DNA from 3 places in the Bacillus luti genome. Region 3 is predicted to be linked to each of the others. Evidence: predicted binding sites of a transcription regulator. Region 3 holds the regulator's gene; each other region holds the start of a gene.
The links. Region 3 encodes NrdR, which represses ribonucleotide reductase genes. Its sites were predicted from a motif close to AACACNATATATNGTGTT; they were not measured.

Region 1 (8,010 bases), 990 kb from region 3:
GCGTAGAGGATGTTTTGAAATTAGAAAGTTATATTGTAGAGCAGTATGATGTTGTATTACAGACGCTTCGTGAGTATAAAGAAAATGAAATGAATGCAGATGAGAAGTTGAAAGAGTATTTAAATATCCTAGTATAAAAAACTCAGTGTGCAATATATTGTACACTGAGTTTTTTTAGGAGTACTAAAACATAAAATTTTCTTGCAAATCTGATTAAAGAGTTTTTCGTTTGCTCATACTATGTAGTAAGAAAGTAAAGGAGAGAGGGTGAACAGCATGAGAAGAAGTCGCCGTAAATCGTTTGAAGAACTTGTGAATGAAAATAAACAACAATTATTAAGTGATCGTGATGCAATCGATCGCATTGAAGAGCGTATTGAAAAACGTTATGAAATGAAACTTTTTAAGCAAGCTGAATAATTCTTAACACTAGTACGATACTAGTGTTAAGGAGGCGATAGTAATGGGTAATCCGAAAAAGAATTCAAAAGACTTTGCACCGAATCATATTGGAACACAATCAAAAAAAGCTGGTGGCAATAAAGGGAAGCAAATGCAAGACCAAACGGGCAAACAACCGATTGTTGATAACGGTTAAAAAAGGAGAATGTTATCATTCTTCTTTTTGTGACGGATTTTTAATAGTAAAAAAGGGCTGACATGAGTCAGCCCTTTTTCGTAATCGTAAAGTTTTCAACGAGTAAACGCCAATTTTGTGGAAATGGTAAACCGATCTTCCAATAGCTAATACCGCCTATACCTTGTTCCTTCATTAAATTGAATTTACTTTGAACAGAACGTGAATCTTCAAACCAAACTTCGTGTTGTACACCATTCTCATCGAAATAATTAAAATGAGGAGCTTGAGCTGTGAAGTCATAGCGAATAGGAACATTGTATTTACGAGCTAGTGCAACAGCGGCGACAGAGCTAATTGCTTTTGCAGGTGGATTTCCTTGTTTGAACGGTAGTTTCCAATCGAATCCGTATAAATTTTGCCCCATCATAATTTTTTGTGGAGGCATTTGAGATTTTGCGTATTGAAGTACTTCTTTTACTGGACCGATAGGAGAGATAGCCATCGGTGGGCCGCCTTGCCAACCCCAGTCATATGTCATAATGACAACGAAATCAACAATTTGCCCTTGGGCTTTATAGTCATGTGCTTCAAAGAATTTTCCTTTTTGATTGGAGCTCGTTTTCGGTACAAGTGTTGTACTGAGTGTGTATCCGTTAGGTAAACGTGTTTTCACATTTCTTAAAAAGCGATTATACGCTTCGCGATCTTCAGGTGCCACATTTTCGAAATCGAAATGAATGTCGCGCATCCCGTACTTTTCAGCTGTTTGCAAAATGTTCGTAATAAATTTGTTTTGAATTGATGCATCACGTAAAATAACCGATGTTAGATCAGCACTGAAATTTCCATTTTCGATATTTGTAATAACGAGCATAGGGATGGTTTTACCTTGTGTTGCAATAGTAGCGATTTTAGCTGTTTCCGTTGGTTCTTTTAATGTGCCATCTCTTTTTGCTTCGAAACTAAAGTAGGCTAAATATGTTAAAAATGGATTAATGGCACGTGTAGCATTAACTAAGCTTTCTTTAATAGGTATTGTTGAAGGTTGTAAATATGCGATAGATTCTACAGATCTTTTTGTCCCTTTTGGTATATACAATTGCTGTCCGACATGGAGAATGGATTTTAAAGATAAGTTATTCACTTTAGCTAAACTAGCGAGAGGAACGTTATATGTTTGAGAGATTCGATACAGGCTATCACCAGGCTGTACATAATAATTATTCCCTTTTGTATTCACAATCAACGCCTGACCAACAACGAGTGTTTCAGCTGGATTTAGTCCATTGTCCTTTACTATTTCGTCAGGTGTGGATCCGTATTTTGATGCCAAGCTATATACGCTATCCCCGCTACGAACAGTTACAATTTGAATCATATGCTTGCTCCTTTCGGTAAAAGATTCACTGTTTTTATTTTATTTTTGATTCCGCTGTATTATGATTAAATGTATGCAAGGTAGCAGAAGTGAAAGAAGGCGAATACATATGTTTGTAGCAGAACATGAAGTTGAAATCCGTTATGCGGAAACAGATCAAATGGGTGTTGTTTACCATTCAAATTATTTAGTGTGGCTTGAACTAGGCCGTACGAAACTTATACAAGATTTAGGATTTTCATATGTTGAAATGGAGAAAGAGGGCATTATTTCTCCTGTGTTAGACTTGCAAATTTCATATCGTAAAGCGATGCGCTACGGTGAAAAGGCAATTGTGAAAACGTGGGTGGACACTGTGAGCCCGCTTCGCGTTGTATATGGATATGAAATTTATAATGGCGATGGAGACCTTTGTATTACTGCGAGTACGACGAATATTTGTGCGAAAAAAGAAGGATTCAGGCCCGTATCATTTAAAAAGTTCTATCCTGAGTGGTATGCGAAATACGAGGAAATTAAGAAAAAATAAAAAAAGCGTGGCATCTGCCACGCTTTTTTATTTTTCATAATTAAATTGAGGGAAATCATCACCGTCGTTAAATGTAACAGATAAATTATGTCCATCGAAGAACCACTCATCATCGCCTTCAATAAAGAAGTTAATACCTTCTTCTTGAGTTTGAACAGCAGGATGTGCAGGATCATCTTTACGAATACCTAAAGAAAGTCCCTTTTGCACCGTACTGCAACCGCCGTATTGTACGAAAAGGCGTAGTGTTTCACCTGATTGTAAGTTTAATTCGTTTTTATACCATTGTGCTGCTTCTTTTGTTACGGAAAGATTCATGTATAGTTCCTCCAAATTATGTTGCTTTTTCTTTAGTATAAAAAATAACGCAAAAAGACGCTATTAATATGCTTCACGTTTTCTTTTTGCGTTATGTGGGTTACGATCTTATTTTTGCTTTTTTGAAAAGTTTGCTTTCGGTTCAGTTTTATTTATAATTCGGCCGATATTTGCACGGTGTTTATAAATAACCATACCTGCTAATAAACACATCGCAATAATGAAGATTTTATCCCCGCTAACAATGGATGCAATAACAGCCACAACAGCTGTTACCATAGAAGAAAGTGATACGTATCTTGTTGTAAATAAAAGGGTGAAAAATACAACAGCTAATATTGCAAAAACAACTGGTGAGTAGCATAATAACACGCCTGCTGAAGTTGCAACGGCTTTACCCCCGCGGAATTTCGCAAAGATTGGATATACATGTCCAAGAACAGCTGCTAATCCAAACCATAGTGGGTGAACATCTAGCCCGAAAATCATCGGTAGACCTGTTGCTAATGTACCTTTTAAAATGTCAGCAATTGTAACGGTAAAACCTGCTTTTTTCCCTAATGTGCGGAATGTATTTGTTCCGCCTAAATTACCGCTCCCGTGCTCACGAATGTCGATTCCATAGCCGATTTTCCCAACAACTAGTGCAAATGGAATTGATCCAAGTAAGTAGGCAACGATAAATAAAAGATATGTAGTAACCATAAGTTCAGTCTCCTTTATTCAAATGTGTTGATAAAGGGTAAAAAGAGTTTTTCCCGTATATTGTACCATACATTTGTAAAGAGCACATTTCTTTTTTATAAATGAAAAATTCATTAATTCGTGAAAAAAATTTCACAGGAATGTTACATTTCTCACAGAAACAGTAAGACTATATGTTGTAACATTTTAATCAAAAGACAACAACATATTGGTGGAGGGTTATAAATGTTACAACAAAATGTACGTGGAGAAGAATTAATGAAAGTATTTGAGACGATTGTCCACGGTAATGAGCAAGATTTAATGCAAGAAAATGCAAATGTAGACGGCCGCTCTCCAATGGGAGTAATGGGAACGTTCGCATCTGAGAGTGCGAAATATTATGCAGTTGAAAATTTATTGTCAGATCAAGTGAAAAAAGCGATAAATCAAAATATATTATATCCACATGATTTAGATTTTTATGCGACAGGAACGACGACTTGTTCGCAAATCCCGCTAGCGCAAATGCTTGCTAACGGCTTTCATACTGGACATGGACATATGAGACAACCACAAGATATAAAAAGTGCATTGGCTCTTTCTTCTATTATTTTTCAAGCGAATCAAAATATGCAACACGGTGGTCAATCGTTTGCTCTCTTTGATATTGATTTAGCTCCCTATGTAAGAAAAACAGTAGAGCGACATAAAAATCGATTACAGTCATATCCGCTTACGAAAGAACAAAGAGAAGAATTTGCATGGAAAGAAACAGAAAATGATACGTATCAAGCGTGTGAAGCTTTCATTCATAATTCAAATAGTATGCACAGTAGGGGCGGGGGACAAGTACCGTTTATTTCTATTAATTATGGAACAGACACGTCAAAAGAGGGGCGATTACTAGTTAGACAGCTTTTAAAAGCGACACAAGCTGGTCTTGGTAAAGGAGAAACACCGATTTTTCCTATTCAAATTTTTAAAATGAAAAAAGGTGTGAACTTTGAAGAATGTGATCCGAACTATGATTTATTTGAATTAGCATTAGAGACAACGGCTGAACGATTATTCCCTAACTTTTCATTTTTAGATGCGCCATTTAATGCCATGCATTATGACGGACGACCAGAAAGTGAAGTATGTTATATGGGATGCCGTACCCGTGTTATGTCTAACATACATGGAGAAGAAACAGCGATTGGAAGAGGAAATTTATCATTTACGTCTATAAATTTAGTGAAATTAGCGTTAATTAGTGGTTCAAAAGAAGCGTTTTTTGAAGCGTTAAATTATTACTTAGATTTAGGAATTAAGCAACTATTAGAGAGATTCGCGTATCAATGTACGAAGCGAGCAAGAGATTTTCGATTTTTATATTCACAAGGTGTATGGCGCGGTGGAGAAAAGTTACAGCCTGAAGATTCTGTAGCATCCATTTTAAAGCAAGGGACGTTAAGTCTTGGTTTTATCGGTCTTGCGGAGTGCTTAGTAGCTTTAACCGGAAAGCATCATGGAGAAGATGAAGAATCATGGAAACTCGGGTATGAAATCATTTCCTTTATGAGAGATAGAATGGATAAAGCGACAGAAGAACATGAACTGAATTTCTCAGTAATTGCAACTCCTGCGGAAGGGCTATCAGGTAAGTTTGTGAAAAAGGATAGAGAAGAATTTGGGGTGATTAGCGGTATAACGAATCATAATTATTATACGAATTCATTCCATATTCCAGTTTATTATAACATTCAAGCGATAAAAAAAATTCGTTTAGAAGGGCCGTTCCATGCTCTATGCAATGGAGGGCATATTACGTATATTGAGCTAGACGGGACAGCTATGCATAACAAAAAAGCATTAAAGCAAATTGTACAAGCGATGGCAGAGAATGGCGTTGGATACGGTTCAATTAATCATCCAGTTGATCGTTGTAAGTGCTGCAGTTATCACGGGGTTATTGGGAATGAATGTCCAAGCTGCGGAAATGAAGACGAAGCTAGTATAGAAAGAATTCGCCGTATAACAGGATATCTTGTAGGAGATATGTCGAAGTGGAATAGTGCGAAACGTAGTGAAGAGATGGATCGGGTGAAGCATAAATGAAAGTTATGAACATCATTCATGACAGTGTAGTAGATGGAGAAGGATTGCGGACAGTCGTGTTTTTTGCGGGCTGTCCGCATCGTTGTTTCGGTTGCCATAATCCGAAATCGTGGAATGTTTGTAATGGAACTGAAATGACAGTAGAAGAAATTGTGAAAGAGATTGAAAGTAATCCATTAACTGATGTAACATTTTCAGGTGGAGATCCATTTTTTCAAGCTGCTGAAGTGAAAAAAGTAGCAAAAGCTGTGAAAGATTTGAAGAAAAATTTATGGATGTATACAGGTTATACGTTAGAAGAGATACAGAGTTCTCAAAATAATGATATGATAGAGTTGTTACATTACGGGGATGTTTTGGTCGATGGAAGATTTGAAATCGAGAAAAGAGATTTAGCACTTCCATTTCGCGGAAGCTCCAATCAACGTATTATTCGATTGAAAGAGTAAAAAGGCGGGATAGATTATATGAATAAAACAGTATTACTTGTTGAAGATGAAAGAAGATTACGTGAAATTGTTAGTGATTATTTTCGTAATGAAGGCTTTGAGGTAATCGAAGCAGAAGACGGAAAAAAAGCGTTAGAATTATTTGCAGAGCATGAAATTGATTTAATTATGTTAGATATTATGTTACCAGAAATAGATGGATGGTCTGTTTGTAGACGAATTAGAAAAGAATCAGCGGTACCAATTATAATGTTGACAGCACGTTCGGATGAGGATGATACATTGCTAGGTTTCGAATTAGGTGCAGATGAGTATGTAACAAAACCTTTTAGCCCGAAAGTGTTAGTAGCTCGCGCGAAGACGTTATTGAAACGTGCAGACGGCGTAGTAGGAGTAGCAGAAGAAAATACTATGTCTTTAGCTGGAATAGAAGTGAATCGACTATCTAGAACTGTGTTAGTAGATGGAGAAGAAATTATATTGACGCATAAAGAATTCGAACTTCTTGTTTATTTAATGGAGAACAAAGGAATTGTATTGTCACGCCAACATTTATTAGATCAGTTATGGGGATACGATTATTATGGAGATGACAGAACAGTTGATACGCATATTAAAAAACTACGAAATAAGCTAGGCGATAAAGCAAAGCATATCGGTACTGTCATTCGAGTGGGTTACAAGTTTGAAGAATAATGATAAAGGTCGCTATGCACTTTAGTTTGAGAATATAGCAAATTTATATGCTCCTTTGCAGGTGGAAATGTACAAAAAATACTTTTATTGTCTACAATGATAAATAGGAGTATTTTTTTAATTGGATTTCACGATGAGTTCACAAGAAGGACACAAAACGTGGCTATACTGAAAATACGAATTCACCAGAGAGGGGAAATAAAACATGGGATATTACGACGGACCAAACTTGAATGAAGAGCATAGTGAAACGAGAGAATTGAAAAAATCAGGTAGTAAAAAAGGGTATTTCTTCACAGGTTTAGTGGGAGCTGTAGTCGGGGCGGTTTCGATTAGTTTTGCAGCACCTTACATGCCGTGGATGCAAAATAATGGAGCGGCAGTTTCGTCATTTAATTCTAATCAACAAGTGGAGGGTACTGTAGCGCCTGTTGTTAATAAAGTGAAGGGCGAAACTGATTTACCAGGTATGGTTGAAGGTGCAAAGGATGTTGTAGTTGGGGTAATTAATATGCAACAAAGTGTTGATCCATTTGCTATACAACAGACGGGGCAAGAGCAAACAGCTGGTACAGGATCAGGTGTTATTTATAAAAAAGCAGGGAATAAAGCGTATATTGTAACGAATAACCACGTAGTAGATGGCGCAAATAAACTTGCTGTAAAACTAAGTGACGGAAAGCAAGTGGATGCAAAATTAGTTGGTAAAGATCCTTGGTTAGACTTAGCAGTTGTAGAGATTGATGGATCTACAGTTAATAAAGTTGCAACTTTAGGTGATTCAAGTAAACTTCGTGCCGGTGAAAAAGCTATTGCAATCGGTAACCCACTTGGATTTGACGGCAGTGTAACAGAAGGTATTATCAGTAGTAAAGAACGTGAAATTCCAGTAGATATTGATGGGGACAAACGTCCAGATTGGCAAGCACAAGTTATTCAAACAGATGCAGCGATTAACCCTGGTAATAGTGGTGGCGCGTTATTTAACCAAAACGGTGAATTAATTGGAATTAACTCAAGTAAAATTGCGCAGCAAGAAGTTGAGGGGATTGGTTTTGCGATTCCAATTAATGTTGCAAAACCAGTTATTGAATCTCTTGAAAAAGACGGAGTAGTGAAACGCCCAGCTCTTGGAGTAGGTGTAGTTTCATTAGAAGATGTGCAGGCTTATGCAGTAAACCAATTAAAAGTACCAAAAGAAGTAACAAATGGTGTTGTATTAGGTAAAATTTATCCAGTATCACCGGCAGAAAAAGCTGGTTTAGAGCAATAT
Region 2 (8,010 bases), 2.2 Mb from region 3:
TATCTTTATATAAGAGTATAATGAGGATATACAATGACCTACTAAAGTGGGAGGAACTAGGGGCGGTAAAATGATGTTTGAAATTGTGGGGAGCTTTATAGCGATTTTATTATTTTTATTCTCTTATATACAGTTGAAGAAAATCCGGCATCATGAAAGAACTACATATTTTGACGGATTGGATGGTGTGCATGCATCGATAACACATGATAGTGGTGGTAATGTATAACTTTCTTTTTATGCATGATATGATGGCAGTAAGAAATAGTACATAATAGAGTTCGTAAGTGATGAATGGAGAGTGGAAAGAATGAGGATTTCTTTTATTCGTCATGGTCGCTTAGATGGTACTATGGAGCCAATGACAGTTATTTCATTTCATGAATGGATGAAACGATATGACTCACATACTATAACAACAAAAGCTTCTATACCAATGGAAACAATTGAAGCAATGGAATCAGCAAAATTAGTCGTAACGAGTGATCAAAGGCGTGCTGTACAGTCAGCAGCTGAATTGTTGGATTCTTTATCTTTTATGCAAAATTCTCTTTTTAGAGAAGTAGAGGTTCCTTCACGATTTTTTTCTCCAAAATGGTTGAAATGTAAACCTAACGTATGGATGTTTATCGGACGAACCTTATGGGTACTTGGCTACCATAAAGATGTAGAGTCTTATAAGGAAGTAAGAGAGAGGGCAAAGCAAGCGGCTCATCTATTGCACCGTTACGCTCTCGTACATGGAAGTATTGCTCTTGTAGGTCATAGTTATTTTAATACGATGATTGGGACTGAACTGAGGGCAATGGGGTGGTCTGGTTCACCTATTTTCCATAGGAAGCCATGGGGTTGTACAACATATACATTTCACGAGGCGATGGATGGGACTGTATTAAATACGAATTTAACATAAAAGCACACGATTTATATAAATCGTGTGCTTTCTTTTTAAGATATAGAAACCTTTGTATTTAATGGTTTTACTAGATGGGCGTAAGGTTCACCCACAAGCATAACGATTTGATCTTTTTTGTAACCTAGCTTTTCGTATAATGAAAAAGCACGTGTATTTTCTAAATTAACAAGTAAGGCGATTTTTTCATGTGCTTTTTCAGTTGCATGAATTTCAGCAGCTTCAATTAATTGAGAACCTATGCCTTTTCCGCCATATGCACTCGAAACTGATAATGTATCAATGTAATACTCATCAAGCTCAGCTTCTTTTTCTAATGTAATGGATGTATCTTTATGTAATTCTCTTAAGTGATGTACAATTGGTGCGTCAAGTATTGTTGCGTCACTACCGTGATAAGCGACAATAATTCCCACTGCAGTCCCGTCTTGTTCATATACAAAACAGTTTTCGTAGCTCAGTCGATTTCTCTCTTTTGAGAACCATGTTTCTAGTCCTAGTAATACTTCTGTTTCAACTGTGCTCCCTGTGATTTTTTCAGCAATTTCGTGCAGAGCGTTATACAATAAAGGAGCTATCGCCTTTGCATCTGTCTTTTTTGCTTTCCGAATCATAGTATCCCTCCTAGTTCTATTTATATATTGTAGCATAGTGGTATGGAACTTTGCATAATGGAATGTCGAAATGTTTGATATAGGGAAGTAGCTATGTTAGTATATGATATTTAGTGGACATATAGTAAGCAATATCATTTGCGAAAAAATGAAAATAAAATTATGACATAGTAACGGGATAAATTTACAGTTGTTGACCTATAGAATATACGATAGAATAAAATATTGCATAGAGGTGAAATACATGGATGAACAATTAGCAAATGCAATTTTGGATCAGCTGAAAAATGGTGAAATAAAGGAGTATGTTGCAACGAAAGATGTATTTTATACGTTCAGGAAAGTTGTAGTTAGTCGTGAAGATTTTAAACATATTATTGGGAATGCACAGCGCGGCGGACAGGTCATTTATACATATTCAGAAACGCCACGTTCGTAACTAGAAGATATAGGGGAGGAGACTTATGGGCGATTTTAAACAAGGGATATTACCGCATTGGGATTATATGTGGAAAGATAGAGCTGGAAATAGGTTTATGGGAATGGTTATGTATCCAGAGAAAAGAAAATGTTCAGCGAAAATGCTTCAAAAAATAAAAAGAGCATATGAAGAAGCGATGGAAATTAAAGTAACAGTACAAGTTCAACATACATATGAGTACGTAGAAGGAATGATTGTATACTTTGATGAAGAAGCTCCTGTATGTACAATGATTGACAAAGATGAGAATCCGTATCATATATTTGTAAAAGATATTTTACGTATTGAGCACTCTGAATAATCTTTTTATAAATAAATTGAAATGCCATAATAATAATCTTTTTCTATAATAGTTATCTTTTAGTATGTAACGAGAACTGAAAGTATATGTATAATATTTAATAAAGTAAAATTGATAAATGTAATCGTTTTTTAGAACAGATTATCGTTTAATGTCTGTTCTTTTTTGCGTGATGCTGGAGAAATATATTCCTCCAGCATTTGCCGTTTTATGACAAAATATATTGGTAACTTTTTTTAAAATAAGGTTAAATTCGTTGACAACTTTTTTGAAAAGCACTTTATTGACATGAGTTTTAGAATGTTGTTTCATAGTCATTGTATTGAAAAAAATCGACTGTCGTGTCGAAAAGTAAAAGTTAAAAAAAGAAAGAATTTATACATATATCTTGTGTCTTATTTTGAAACGTAATACAATATATAGAGAAATCAAGAAACAACATACAGAGAGTATAGATTGGAGAGGGAGGGTCGGAAATGTTAGTTGCATATGATTCTATGACAGGAAACGTGAAGCGTTTCATTCACAAATTAAATATGCCGGCCGTTCAAATTGGTGAAGATCTAGTAATAGATGAAGACTTTATTTTAATTACGTATACAACAGGTTTTGGCAATGTACCAGAACGTGTTTTAGAATTTTTAGAGCGCAATAATGACAAATTAAAAGGCGTATCTGCAAGCGGCAATCGTAACTGGGGAGACATGTTCGGTGCAAGTGCTGACAAAATTTCTGCTAAATATGAAGTGCCTATTGTATCAAAATTTGAGTTATCAGGAACAAATAACGATGTAGAATATTTTAAGGAAAGGGTGCGGGAGATTGCGACACATTGAACTGAATAATGAAATCACGCAAATGCAGGACGGTTTTTATCAGCTTCATAAAGATAAAGAGGCATTAGAAGTCTTTATGGAAGAAGCTAGAGAGAATACCGTTCCTTTTAATAGCGTGGCAGAGCGAATGGAGTATATGAAAGAACATGATTACTATTACAACGTTCTGGACGAGTATAGCTTGGAGGAAGTAGAAGAGGTATATAACATCGCTTATGGTGAAAACTTCGAGTTCCAATCTTATATGGCAGCATCTAAGTTCTACAAAGATTATGCGCTAAAAACAAATGATCAAAAACAATACTTAGAAAGCTATGAAGATCGTGTAGCAATTGTTTCATTATACTTAGGACGCGGTGATGTTGCGAAAGCAAAACAATTCGCAAGCATGATTGTAAAACAAAACTACCAACCAGCGACACCAACCTTTTTAAATGCGGGAAGAAGCAGAAGAGGAGAAATGGTGTCTTGTTTCTTGTTAGAGATGGACGATAGCTTAAATTCAATCGGCTTTAACATTAATACTGCAATGCAATTATCGAAAATCGGCGGGGGAGTAGCTTTAAACTTATCTAAGCTACGCGCACGTGGTGAGCAAATTAAAGGTATCGACAACGCTGCAAGTGGTGTAGTACCTGTTATGAAATTACTTGAAGATTCGTTTTCATATGCGAATCAGCTTGGCCAACGAAAAGGTGCCGGCGCAGTATACTTAAACATTTTCCATTGGGATATTATTGAATTCCTTGATACCAAAAAAATAAATGCCGATGAGAAGAGCCGTATTCAGTCTCTATCAATCGGAATTATCGTTCCAAGTAAGTTCTTCGAGCTTGCTGAGAAAAACGAACCTTTCCATGTTTTCGCGCCTTATACGGTGTATAAAGAATACGGAAAGCATTTAGATGATATTGATATCGATGAAATGTACGATGAATTAATGAGCAATCCGAAAGTGAAGAAGAAGCCACTAGATATTAGTGCACGTGATATGCTTATTAAAATTGCTATGATTCAGCTTGAGTCTGGTTACCCATACTTAATGTTTAAATCAAATGCAAATAACCAACATCCACTGAAGGATATTGGAACTGTGAAGATGTCGAACTTGTGTTAAATATGTAGCACCTTCTAGTAGAAATGCTAGTCGAAAACTCCGTTAAACGGGGAAAGCCTCAAATTTGAGGTAACCTACCGTGCTAAATCTTATCTTAGAATGAAAATATAAAAGTTCAGAATGTATCTTATTATTTTGTATAGCAGAGTTATCGGACAACATAAAGTAATAAGAGACTTTCTGAAAGCTTAAGATAAGTAAAAGCCTAACGACTATCCCTTATGGGAGTAGAGCGCAAGCGATTGGCGTTCGAAAAGCGGAGCACCTAATCAGGTAATGCTGTAGGTGATGATATAGTCTGTCCTGTATGGTGACATACAGCAGTTGCATGAGCAACGGACTGAGGAATAGCGAACTCGGTTGAACATTCGAGACAGAAATCTTCCAGCTACAAGAAACTTCTGAAATAAATGATTACGGTACAGAGGACATTATCCGTCGTGATATTAACTGTAACTTAGGATCGTTAAATATCGTAAATGTAATGGAAAATAAAGAAATTCGTGAAGCAGTTCATGCAGGAATGGAAGCTTTAACAGCTGTTTCTGATATGACGATCATTCCGAATGCACCAACTGTGAAAAAAGCAAATGATGAGCTTCATTCAGTTGGACTTGGCGCAATGAACTTACACGGATATTTATCAAAAAACAAAATCGCTTATGAAAGTGCAGAAGCGAAAGAGTTCGCTCGTACATTCTTTATGATGTTAAATTACTACTCTATTGAGAAAAGTATGGAAATTGCTAAAGAAAAAGGCGAGACATTTAAAGACTTCGATAAGTCTGATTATGCGAAAGGCACATACTTTGAAAAATATGAAACGACAGATTATAGCCCAGTAACTGAAAAAGTTCAGCAATTATTTGAAGGAATTCATATTCCGACAAAAGAAGATTGGACAAGTTTAAAAGAGCAAGTGCAGAAGAATGGTTTATACAACTCATACCGTCTTGCCATTGCTCCTACACAATCAATCAGTTACGTTCAAAATGCAACTTCAAGCGTAATGCCGATCGTAAGTCAAATCGAATCAAGAACGTATGCGAATGCGACAACATATTATCCAATGCCGTATTTATCAAAAGATACGTTCTGGTACTATAAATCTTCTTACGATATGAATCAGTTTAAACTAATTGATTTAATCGCAGAAATTCAAGAGCATATTGACCAAGGAATTAGTACAATTCTTTACGTTAATAGTGATATTTCAACACGTGAATTAGCACGTTACTACATCTATGCACATAAAAAAGGCTTAAAGAGTCTGTATTATACGAGAACACGTAAATTAAGCGTGGAAGAGTGCGTGGCTTGTACCGTTTAATATAAAAAGTGAGACATGATGAGCAGGGTTTTCTGAACCCTGCTCATGCTTAGTTATCAATTTTTCATGTTTATTTAGAGAAGGGGCGATTGAATGCGTGCGGTAAACTGGAACAAAAAAGAAGATGATTTTAGTTTAATGTTTTGGAAGCAAAACATCGCTCAGTTTTGGACAGAAGAAGAAATTGCGGTTTCGTCTGACAAAAATACTTGGGCACAATTATCAAAAGAAGAGCAGGTTGCTTATAAGCGCGTATTAGGTGGTTTAACACTTTTAGATACGAAACAAGGTGGCGAAGGGATGCCACTTGTACTTGTTCATCTTGAAAATTTACAAGCGAAAAGTGTATTAGCTTTCATGGGAGCTATGGAAGAAGTACATGCGAAGAGTTACAGTCATATCTTCACAACATTAGCTACAGAAGAAGAAATTGATGATATTTTTGAATGGGTAGACAACCATCCATTACTTGAGAAAAAGGCTGGTATTGTTACTAGTTATTATCGTCGTTTATTAAAGCCTGAAGTAACGAAAAAAGAGTTATACATGGCGATGGTAGCAAGTGTATTCTTAGAAAGTTACTTATTCTATAGTGGATTCTTCTATCCACTTTACTTAGCTGGCCAAGGTAAATTGACGGCAAGTGGTGAGATTATTAACTTAATAATTCGTGATGAGTCAATTCACGGCGTATTCGTCGGTATTTTAGCACAACAAATCTTCGCAGAACTATCTGCAGAAGATCAACAAGAAGTGCAAAAAGAAACGCAAGAATTATTAATGGAACTATATGAAATTGAAATGGCATATACAGAAGAAATTTACACTTCTATCGGTCTTGTAGAGGATGTAAATCGTTTCGTTCGTTACAATGCGAATAAAGGACTTATGAACTTAGGGCTTGAGCCGAAGTTTGAAGAAGAAGAAATTAACCCAATCGTTTTAAATGGTTTACGTACAGATACGAAAAACCATGATTTCTTCTCTGTAAAAGGAAATGGTTACGTAAAAGCAACGAACGTTGAAAAGTTATCTGACGATGACTTCATGTTTAATTTTTAATATACGATCATAAAGAAAAGCTGTCTTATCAATGAATAAGACAGCTTTTCTTTATGAATTTGTTTACATAACACTATTATTTTTATATAGTGATTTCTATTTAAAGAGTTCTATCTCAGTAACGGATAGAACTTTTTTGTAATTAAATGGGTATTTACAAACATTTTGTATCAGTGTATTATTTAACTAGTACACTGATACAAAAGGAGGGAAGAAATGAAAATAGAGTTTTCTCCAAATACACCAATTTACATTCAGGTAATGGAATACATAAAAAAAGAAATCGTAACGGGTCATTTATTACCTGGCGATAAAATTCCCTCTGTACGTGAATTAGCGAGCGAATTACAAGTAAATCCAAATACGATACAGCGCACATTTCAAGAGCTAGAACGGGATGGAGTTGTTGTAACGCGTAGAGGAATGGGACGATATGTAACGAATGAAGGGGAGAAAATTATGGAGCTGCGAAAAGATATGGCGAAAGAATTACTTCATTCTTTTATAGATGGAATGGACAATTTAGGCTTTTCAGAAGACGAAATCCTTTCAATACTTCGTTCTTCATTACATGAGAAGAAGGAGGAAAGCGAATGACAGAGCTATTAAAAATAGAAAACTTATGGAAGAGATACGGATTAAAAGCAGTGATACGTGAATTAGATATAGAAATTACAGAAGGAAAAATCGTAGGGCTTGTTGGAGATAACGGGAGCGGGAAAACGACGTTATTGAAAATGATTGCCGGTCTGCAGCATCCATCGGAAGGCAGTATTACAGTAGCTGGTGAAAAGGTAGGATTAAAGACGAAAGAAATCGTTTCGTTTATGTCTGATAAGCCAGTATTTGATGAATGGATGACTGTAAAAGATTCTTTATTTTTCTATCGTGATTTTTATAAGGACTTTGATATTCAAAGAGCGGTAGATACGATAGTGGAATTTAAAATACCACTAGAAGAGAGAATTACAGCATTATCAAAAGGTATGGTTGAAAAGCTTCAAATCATTTTAACTTTTTCTCGAAAAGCGAAGTTATACGTACTAGATGAGCCGCTTGGCGGGATTGATCTCGTTTCTAGAGAACATGTATTAAAGTTAATATTACAGTTTTATAGAGAAGATTGTACCATGTTAATTTCAACCCATCTAATAAATGAAATTGAAAATATTTTTGATGAAGTGATCTTTTTAAAAGATGGAGAAATTGTACTATATGAGAATGTAGAAGACCTCCGTTTTCAGAGAGGAAAAGCAGTTCATGAATTGTTTAAGGAGGTGTTTAGTAAGTGAACTCGTTACTTTCTTATTTATGGAATGTGAATAGGAAAAAATATATTGTTACTTTTTTAATTTT
Region 3 (8,010 bases):
TGGTTTCGCTAAATATTTAATCCTTTCCATAATACGAGCTGCTTTCATTTCTTCCGCTTCACCACGTTGTGTATACGTTAAATGATGTTCCAGCTCCTTGAAATCAAAGTTAGACGTAAAGAACGTTGGCAAGTTTTCTAGCATACGGAATTGTAAGATTGCGCCGAGCACGTCGTCACGTACAAAGCTCGACATCGCTTCCGCTCCAATATCATCTAACATTAGCACTTGTACACGTTTAACGGCATCAATTTTTTCCCCAATCGAATTATCTTGAATCGAACTTTTAATTTCACGTAAAAATTCTGGGAAGTATACAAGCATCGAGCTTATTTTCTTTCGAGCAAGTTCATTCGCGATTGCTCCTAATAAATACGTTTTTCCTACACCAAATTTACCGTACAAATATAAACCTTGTACTTTTTTACCTGGTTCATATGTACTTAAAAATTCATTCGCCGCTCCGATTGCATGGATACGTGCATCTAAATCGGAAGGATCTAAATTCTCCATCGTTGCCTGTAAAATATCATTTGGCATATATACACTTTGAACGAGTTTTTCGTATTTTTTCCTCTCGTCATACGCTACTTTTCTAATGCAGCGATCATATTGAATATCAATCATCTTACCTTGAATAACAAGCTTTGGCTCATATCCTTGCAGCATGTTTTTACACGAACCTAAATCCGGACAATCCGCGCAACCTACACTTTGTCCAATATATTCGTATAATTTCACAAGACTACGCTCAATCATAGAAGTTGTTACTTCACCTTGATGTTCGTCTATAAATGCTTTCACACGCGGATGTGCCATTACTTCCGCCTTTAATACTTCATATCTATTTTTAAAATTTTTATTTTCCATTAACTTTGCAAATGAATTTTGAATATGCTCCATTTTCTCACCTCAAAGAGCGTTCATTCTCTTCTATTAATCACGCTTATATTTTTTCAACACTTCTTCTAGTCGTTTTCGTTCATCTTCTAACGTACTTGCACCTTTTTCAACACTTACATCTTTTTTCACAGTTTCTTTCTCTTGTTCTTTCGGCTCTTCTTTCAGCCAATCTGGTACCATTTCTTTTCGTACCGTTTTCTTCGACGTACGACCTTTTTTCTTCGTCTCAGCCCACTCTTGATATTGACGGTTTTCCTCTTTCGCCAGTGCCATCGCTTCAGCTACTGTGCCAACCTTTTTACGCGCCCAATGACCAGCAATCTTCTCCACATACGTTTTCGCAAGCTTCATATCTGAGCGTAGCATAACGTAATAAATAAGTACATTCACAACACCTGGCGTTAACTTTTGGTTCATCATTACATCTTCAACGATTTGCAAGTCAGCCTTCGTGGCCTCTGCACCACCAGAGATTTCTTTCAATAGTTGTTTTGGTGAGATTTCCTCTAACTGTTTGATTAACATCTCTTCTTGTGTAGAAGGCTCTTTCTCTTTCATCATACGTGCAGCGTGAGGCTGTACTCTTTCACTTAATACAGGTAACGCTTGACCGTTTTCGAACTGATACCAATCACGCGCTCCTTTTCTAAGCCTTTCAATATCAATGGTCTGCATCTCTGTCACCGCACCAAGAACGATATTTTGCATCGATAACACATCTACACCATACACGTAAGCAAGTGTAATGACACATTCTCGCACTTGATCTGTAATCGCCTTTTTAGGAACAAGAGCAGACAAGCCGTCTACAAATAAGGAGAAATCAAAGAAATCATTCCAAACTTCCGGAGCGTCTCCCTTCTCATTACTTGGCATAGTTGTCGTTTTTGGAATACGAAGGTCTTCTTGCGCATGCTCAAGCTGCCCTGGATTAAACGATCCGAACACATCATTGAAAGAGCGCGTAACATTTTCATAAGAAACAAAATCAAATTCTTCTTCTAAGAAATATTGCTTTACTTGATTATATTTTGTCCGACTCAATCGATTGTATAAAAAGATACTTAAAACAATATCATCAAAAAACTGCTTCGGAGATAAAGGCGGTTGCAACTCGTATATAAACATTCGAATATCTTTTTCTTTCTTAATATATACCTTTAAAAGCCCAATCGCCTCTAACTTCACTCGCTCCTCATATATTTCAGGAAGTTGCATTTGCATAGTCACCATAAGGGAATGATGTGTATTCTCTTTTCCAAATACACGATCCTGCTCTAACTCTCCCCATAGCGTCATGTATAAACTAAAAGCTCTACTACCTATTAACGGCTGATACAACATTGTTAACACTTTTCGGTCGTAATTATGTAGTAGCCCTTTCGCACTTACTTTGTAACGATCAATCGGCAATAGCTCCATCCATGACTGTTTTTCCATTCTTGCTTTTCCTTTCTCTCATTCAATCTATCCTTAAATTCATTCTATCTTCATTATATATTTTATTAGCGAAAAAGAGCTATTAGCTTACGCTTCTAGCTCTCTTATCTCATTACTTACAGTATGTAAAGAGAACGGAATTGGGCTTCTATTCTCTTTCTTTTTGCAGTATATCTTTTAATTCTTCAATAAATACATTTAAATCTTTAAATTGACGATATACAGAAGCAAAACGCACGTAAGCAACATCATCGATATCACGAAGCTCTTCCATAACTATTTCACCAATCATATCACTTTTCACTTCTGAAATACCTAAATTACGAAGTTCACGCTCCACACTTTGTGTTACTTCCTCTAATTGTCTTAAAGATACCGGTCTTTTTTCACACGCTTTAATTAAACCACGTAAAATCTTTTCTTTATTAAACTCTTCCCGTGTACCTTCTTTTTTAACAACGATAAGAGGCGACTCTTCTACTCTTTCAAATGTCGTAAAGCGACTTAAACAACTTTCACACTCTCTCCTTCTTCGAATAGAGCGCCCCTCGTCTACCGGACGCGAATCTAACACTCTTGTGCCATTATGAGAACAGGATGGACAACGCAATATATTCACTCCTTTACACTATAATCTTTATTTTCTCTCTACTCACTTCACCTAAAAATATATATACAATATTATATAACTCATTCTAACGCTCTTACCACTTTAAGTTTCAACGCATTATTTCATCATCAAGTTTTTCAACAAAATGAGATGGTAGATGCGACACTAACTTATTTGTAAAATTTCAATTTATCCAACTAACAAGTACGTTATGTTTTCCTTTTTTATAAACTAAAAAAGAGGTGCATTATACACCTCTTTACATTTTAAATCAATTATGTTCTTTTTTAAAGAGCTTTTGTTTCTCTCTGCTTAATTTCGAAGCTACCAGTGCCTCGAGGAAGCTCGATGCTCTCACGCGTTTTCGCGTTTAAACCTTCTGCAATATATTCTGCAGCAACATTTGGATCAATACGATCCCCACAAGTATAAACATCAATACTTGCGTAACCGTGCTCCGGAAAGCTATGAATTGTTAAATGTGATTCCGAGATAATTACTACTCCACTTACACCTTGTGGTGCAAATTTATGAAAAGCAACCTCACGTACTTCAGCACCAGCTCTTAGTGCTGCATCCACAAATAATTGTTCAATATACGGCATGTCATTAAGCTTGTCGAAATCGCAATCCCAAAGTTCAGCGATCACGTGACGACCCATCGTATCCATAGTATCCATTCTACAGTTCCCCCTTGTAAATTTATTCTAACTGTTCGAATTGAAAACTAATTTGCAATTTGGCTTGCTCCACTACCACGGGGGAAAGTTAGTCCAGAGAGGTCCTAACCCTTTAAGTAGTGACTACGTACCTCAGCTCTTAAGTTTACGAGTGTTAGTATACTTTGTTTATTTTCATTTTGCAACAACAGTTTTTTCGATTTTCTGTCATATTTTCCTCTTTACTTTTCCCTAAAAAAAAGAAATGATTCACGAATGCAGTAATCCCAACGCTTTGTGGTATGTCCACTTTTTAAAATATACTCGTATAATTTTTTTCCTTTTCAGAAAAAATTAAAAAAAGAGGGCAAATATTCACCTGCCCTCTCCCTTATTCACTTAAATATGTTGCACGTTTTTTTGTTTCGCTAATTCGTCAACAACTAACGTTACAAGGTCTACAACACGACGAGAGTAGCCCCACTCGTTATCATACCAAGCAAGTACTTTCACTTTACGCTCACCCATTACCATTGTAGATAAACCATCGATAATAGCTGAGTGTGTATTTGTATTAAAGTCGATAGATACTAATGGCTCTTCACTGAACTCTACGATGCCTTTTAACGCACCGTTGGCAACAGTTTTGAATGCATCATTAATAGCTTCAACTGTCACATCACGTTTTACATCTACTACTAAGTCAACAAGAGACACGTTTGGCGTCGGTACACGAAGTGCCATACCGTGAAGTTTTCCGTTTAAATGCGGAAGAACTTTTGCTAGCGCTTTCGCAGCACCTGTAGTTGTCGGAATAATTGATTGTCCGCAAGCACGTGCTCTTCTTAAATCTTTATGTGGGTTATCAATATTTTTTTGGTCATTTGTATAAGCGTGAACAGTTGTCATTAAACCGTTTTCAATTCCGAACTGCTCATCTAACACCTTCACAACAGGTGCTAAACAGTTTGTTGTACAAGATGCATTTGAAATAACAGTATGTTTTGTAATATCTAATTGGTCTTCGTTCACACCAACTACAATTGTTACATCTTCATTTTTACCAGGCGCTGTTAAAATAACTTTTTTCGCTCCAGCTTCAACGTGAAGAATTGCTTTTTCTTTTGAATTAAATTTACCAGTTGCTTCAATTACGACTTCAACACCTAGATCTGTCCAAGGCAATTCCTTTGGATCGCGGTTGTTTAAAAGGCGAATCATTTTCCCATCAACTAATAAGTGATCTTCAAATGCTTCTACTGTTCCGTCAAACTTGCCGTGAACTGTATCATATTTAATTAAATGTGCTAACGTTTCAGATGGATAGCTTGCATTGATTGCTACAATTTCGAATGCGCTTTCTTTTATTGCCTGACGAAATACCATTCTCCCAATACGTCCAAATCCATTAATTGCCACACGAGTCATAATATGTTATCCCCCTTGAATGCGTTATACTATTTATCTCCAATCCCAATAATAGTATAACACAAAAAGGAGATATGTCACTAAGCATTTTCACTAATTTCACAATTTTTTAGTCAATAATGTTCCATTTCTTTAAAATTACCTGTAATTGTGTTTTCGTTCCCATAATTGTGCCATCATTATTTATCACTTCATCTGCATTTTTCACTTTTTCTTCTAATGGCATCTGAGATTGAATACGAGCCGTTGCTTCTTTCTCTGAAAAGTTATTTCGTTTCATTAAGCGATTTAATTGTGTATTCGGCGTAACTGCTACAACTAAAACACGATCCACAAGACTTGTTAATTTACTTTCAAACAATAGCGGGATATCTAACACAATCGCTTGCACACCTTTTTTTATGTACATTTCTTTTTGTGTATTCATTTCTTCACGTACTGCAGGATGCACAATTTTATTTAACTGCAATCGTTTTTCTTCATTATAGAAAACGATGCTTCCCAATTTTGGACGATCCAGTTCCCCATCTTGTTGTAACACTTCCGTTCCAAATGTCTCTACAATTTTGTTATATGCTGGTTTTCCTTGTTCTACAACTTCTCTTGCAATAACATCTGCATCAATAACTGGTATACTTAGCTCACGAAACATTTCTGATACCGTACTTTTTCCGCTTGCAATGCCTCCCGTTAATCCAATTACTACTGTCATAATAATCCTCCTCATAATAAAAGGCGCGAAACTAATGTTCCACGCCCATACTTACATTTTCCAAATTCCAATAATGATGAGTAATACCCCAGGCAGGAATGTAAATTTTTGCAACCATTTCATATTCGATAAAACCGTACCAAGCTTCATTCCAATAAATAAAAATAAAGAACTCATTACTGCGACTAATATCGCCATCATAGCAGGTGCATAACCTAATAAAGATGCGCCAATTCCAGCACCAAACGAATCTACAGAAAGAGCTATACCGAGAAGTAATGCTTCTCCTGCAGAAATAGTACCCGATTTATCAAAATCTGCAACAGTCGGTTTCCGTAAAATTTGAATCACTAGTCCTAGTGAAGCAATCTCTAATTTCCAGACCTTCTCCTCTTGCTTCGGTTCTTCTTTTTTATCACTCCGAAAAAATTGGTATAATACCCAAATCCCTATTCCAATAAGAACAAGCCCACCGATACGCGTTGCGATAACAGGTGAAAAAACTTTCGCGATCATATGTCCAATTCCCATTGAAACAAGCATAACAGCCGCTGAACAAATTCCGATAATTATAATTGATCTTAGTGGAATTCTTACGCTTCTTAAACCATATGTTAGCCCTACACTACAGCTATCTAAGCTTAATGTAAAAGCTAATAAAATAAGAGATAAATAAAGGTACATCGGTAAGCTCCTCCCTTATACATAGCTCTGCTGTATGTATATGACAAATGCCTATCCGATGTTATCTCTTTTCTATATTCTAGGCTGACAAATTGGGCAGTAATGCGTTCCTCTCCCGCCAACAACTGTTTTTTCTAAAATCGTACCGCAAGTCACACATGGTTCTCCCTTTTTCCCATATACATTTAGAAGTTCTTGGAATGAACCAATTTGTCCTTGCGAATTAATATACGTTCTAATTGTACTTCCGCCTCGCTTCACTGCTTCGCCTAGCGTTGTAACAATCGCTTCGTACACTCTCTCGATTTCTTCTTCTGTTAAAGACGACGCTTCTCGTTCTGGATGAATTTGAGAACGGAATAAAACTTCATCTACATATATATTTCCAAGCCCTACTAAAAGGCGTTGGTCTAATAATACGACTTTTATTTTGCGATTTGTCTTTTGCAATCTCTCTTGTAAATACTTCGGTGTCAATTCAGCATCAAATGGCTCTGGTCCTAAATCAACAAGAGGCATTTGATTCAATTCTTCACCTTTCTTAAAGAGATGCATCGTACCAAACTTTCTCACGTCTTTATAATGCAATTCAGTTCCATCTGTAAATAAGAAACGGACATGCGTATGTTTATCAATCGGCTCATCCTCTTGATGTAGTAAAAACTTACCTTCCATACGCAAATGGGAAACAATGACATAATTCGTTACATATAAAAGCAAAAACTTTCCTCTTCGCTTTACATTTTCAATCGTCTCGCCTTTTAGCATTTCTTTAAAGATTTCTGCATCATCCGGACGTTTTACTATTTTGGGATAAGTAACAATGACATCTGCAATTGTTTTTCCTGTTACAAGATTTTCAAGTGTCCGTCTGACGTTTTCAACCTCTGGTAATTCAGGCATTTCATCACTTCCTTATTTTGCGTCGTACCAAGTTGGACCGTAAGAATAATCAACTTTCAGCGGAACTGCCAGTTCAATTGCATGTTCCATTACTTCTGGTACAAGCTTCTCTAATTTTTCAATTTCTTCTTTTGGTGCTTCAAATATTAATTCATCGTGTACTTGCAGAAGAAGACGCGCTTGTAATCCTTCTTCTTCTAAACGATCCGCCATAATAATCATCGCTTTTTTAATAATATCTGCTGCAGTACCTTGAATTGGTGTATTCATAGCTGTACGTTCAGCAAAGCTACGTAGATTGAAATTACGACTCGTAATTTCTGGAATGTAACGGCGACGATTTAATAATGTAGCCACATATCCTTTTTGTTTCGCATCTTTTACGATGTCCTCCATGTATTCTTGTACACCAGGGAAACTTTCTAAATACTTTTCAATAAATTCCGCTGCTGCTTTTCTTGTAATTCCTAAGTTTTGCGAAAGACCATAATCACTAATACCATATACAATTCCGAAGTTAACAGCTTTCGCTTGTCGTCTCATATTTGAAGTTACTTCATCTTTTTCAACGCCAAATACATCCATAGCTGTTTTCGTATGAATATCCATGTCATGTTGGAACGCTTCAACTAGCCCTTTATCATTTGCAATATGAGCTAATACACGAAGTT

Region 1: a site for NrdR is predicted at 3,676-3,693, ahead of EUC40_RS09140 (anaerobic ribonucleoside triphosphate reductase). Genes of this name have one in related genera too.
Region 2: a site for NrdR is predicted at 2,719-2,736, ahead of nrdI (class Ib ribonucleoside-diphosphate reductase assembly flavoprotein NrdI). Genes of this name have one in related genera too.

The regions. Positions count from the first base shown of each region.
Region 1 is NZ_CP040336.1:1,771,744-1,779,753, forward strand. Features, by position in the region: gene EUC40_RS09105 (3'-5' exonuclease) at 1-137, shown strand, start outside; gene EUC40_RS09110 (FbpB family small basic protein) at 277-420, shown strand; gene sspN (acid-soluble spore protein SspN) at 464-598, shown strand; gene EUC40_RS09120 (glycoside hydrolase family 18 protein) at 666-1,958, opposite strand; gene EUC40_RS09125 (acyl-CoA thioesterase) at 2,068-2,487, shown strand; gene EUC40_RS09130 (HesB/YadR/YfhF family protein) at 2,515-2,805, opposite strand; gene plsY (glycerol-3-phosphate 1-O-acyltransferase PlsY) at 2,914-3,510, opposite strand; gene EUC40_RS09140 (anaerobic ribonucleoside triphosphate reductase) at 3,736-5,592, shown strand; gene nrdG (anaerobic ribonucleoside-triphosphate reductase activating protein) at 5,589-6,041, shown strand; gene EUC40_RS09150 (response regulator transcription factor) at 6,060-6,737, shown strand; gene EUC40_RS09155 (S1C family serine protease) at 6,943-8,010, shown strand, end outside.
Region 2 is NZ_CP040336.1:3,774,978-3,782,987, reverse strand. Features, by position in the region: gene EUC40_RS27050 (hypothetical protein) at 71-229, shown strand; gene EUC40_RS19200 (histidine phosphatase family protein) at 311-913, shown strand; gene EUC40_RS19195 (GNAT family N-acetyltransferase) at 949-1,527, opposite strand; gene EUC40_RS19190 (hypothetical protein) at 1,772-1,966, shown strand; gene EUC40_RS19185 (hypothetical protein) at 1,992-2,309, shown strand; gene nrdI (class Ib ribonucleoside-diphosphate reductase assembly flavoprotein NrdI) at 2,786-3,145, shown strand; partial or broken gene EUC40_RS19175 (ribonucleotide reductase N-terminal alpha domain-containing protein) at 3,132-4,259, shown strand; gene EUC40_RS19170 (ribonucleotide reductase large subunit) at 4,696-5,592, shown strand; gene nrdF (class 1b ribonucleoside-diphosphate reductase subunit beta) at 5,686-6,654, shown strand; gene EUC40_RS19160 (GntR family transcriptional regulator) at 6,871-7,251, shown strand; gene EUC40_RS19155 (ABC transporter ATP-binding protein) at 7,248-7,946, shown strand; gene EUC40_RS19150 (ABC transporter permease) at 7,943-8,010, shown strand, end outside.
Region 3 is NZ_CP040336.1:782,765-790,774, reverse strand. Features, by position in the region: gene dnaI (primosomal protein DnaI) at 1-903, opposite strand, end outside; gene EUC40_RS04125 (replication initiation and membrane attachment family protein) at 937-2,343, opposite strand; gene nrdR (transcriptional regulator NrdR) at 2,492-2,953, opposite strand; gene speD (adenosylmethionine decarboxylase) at 3,241-3,624, opposite strand; gene EUC40_RS04110 (glyceraldehyde-3-phosphate dehydrogenase) at 4,012-5,040, opposite strand; gene coaE (dephospho-CoA kinase) at 5,150-5,752, opposite strand; gene ytaF (sporulation membrane protein YtaF) at 5,804-6,436, opposite strand; gene mutM (DNA-formamidopyrimidine glycosylase) at 6,509-7,339, opposite strand; gene polA (DNA polymerase I) at 7,352-8,010, opposite strand, start outside.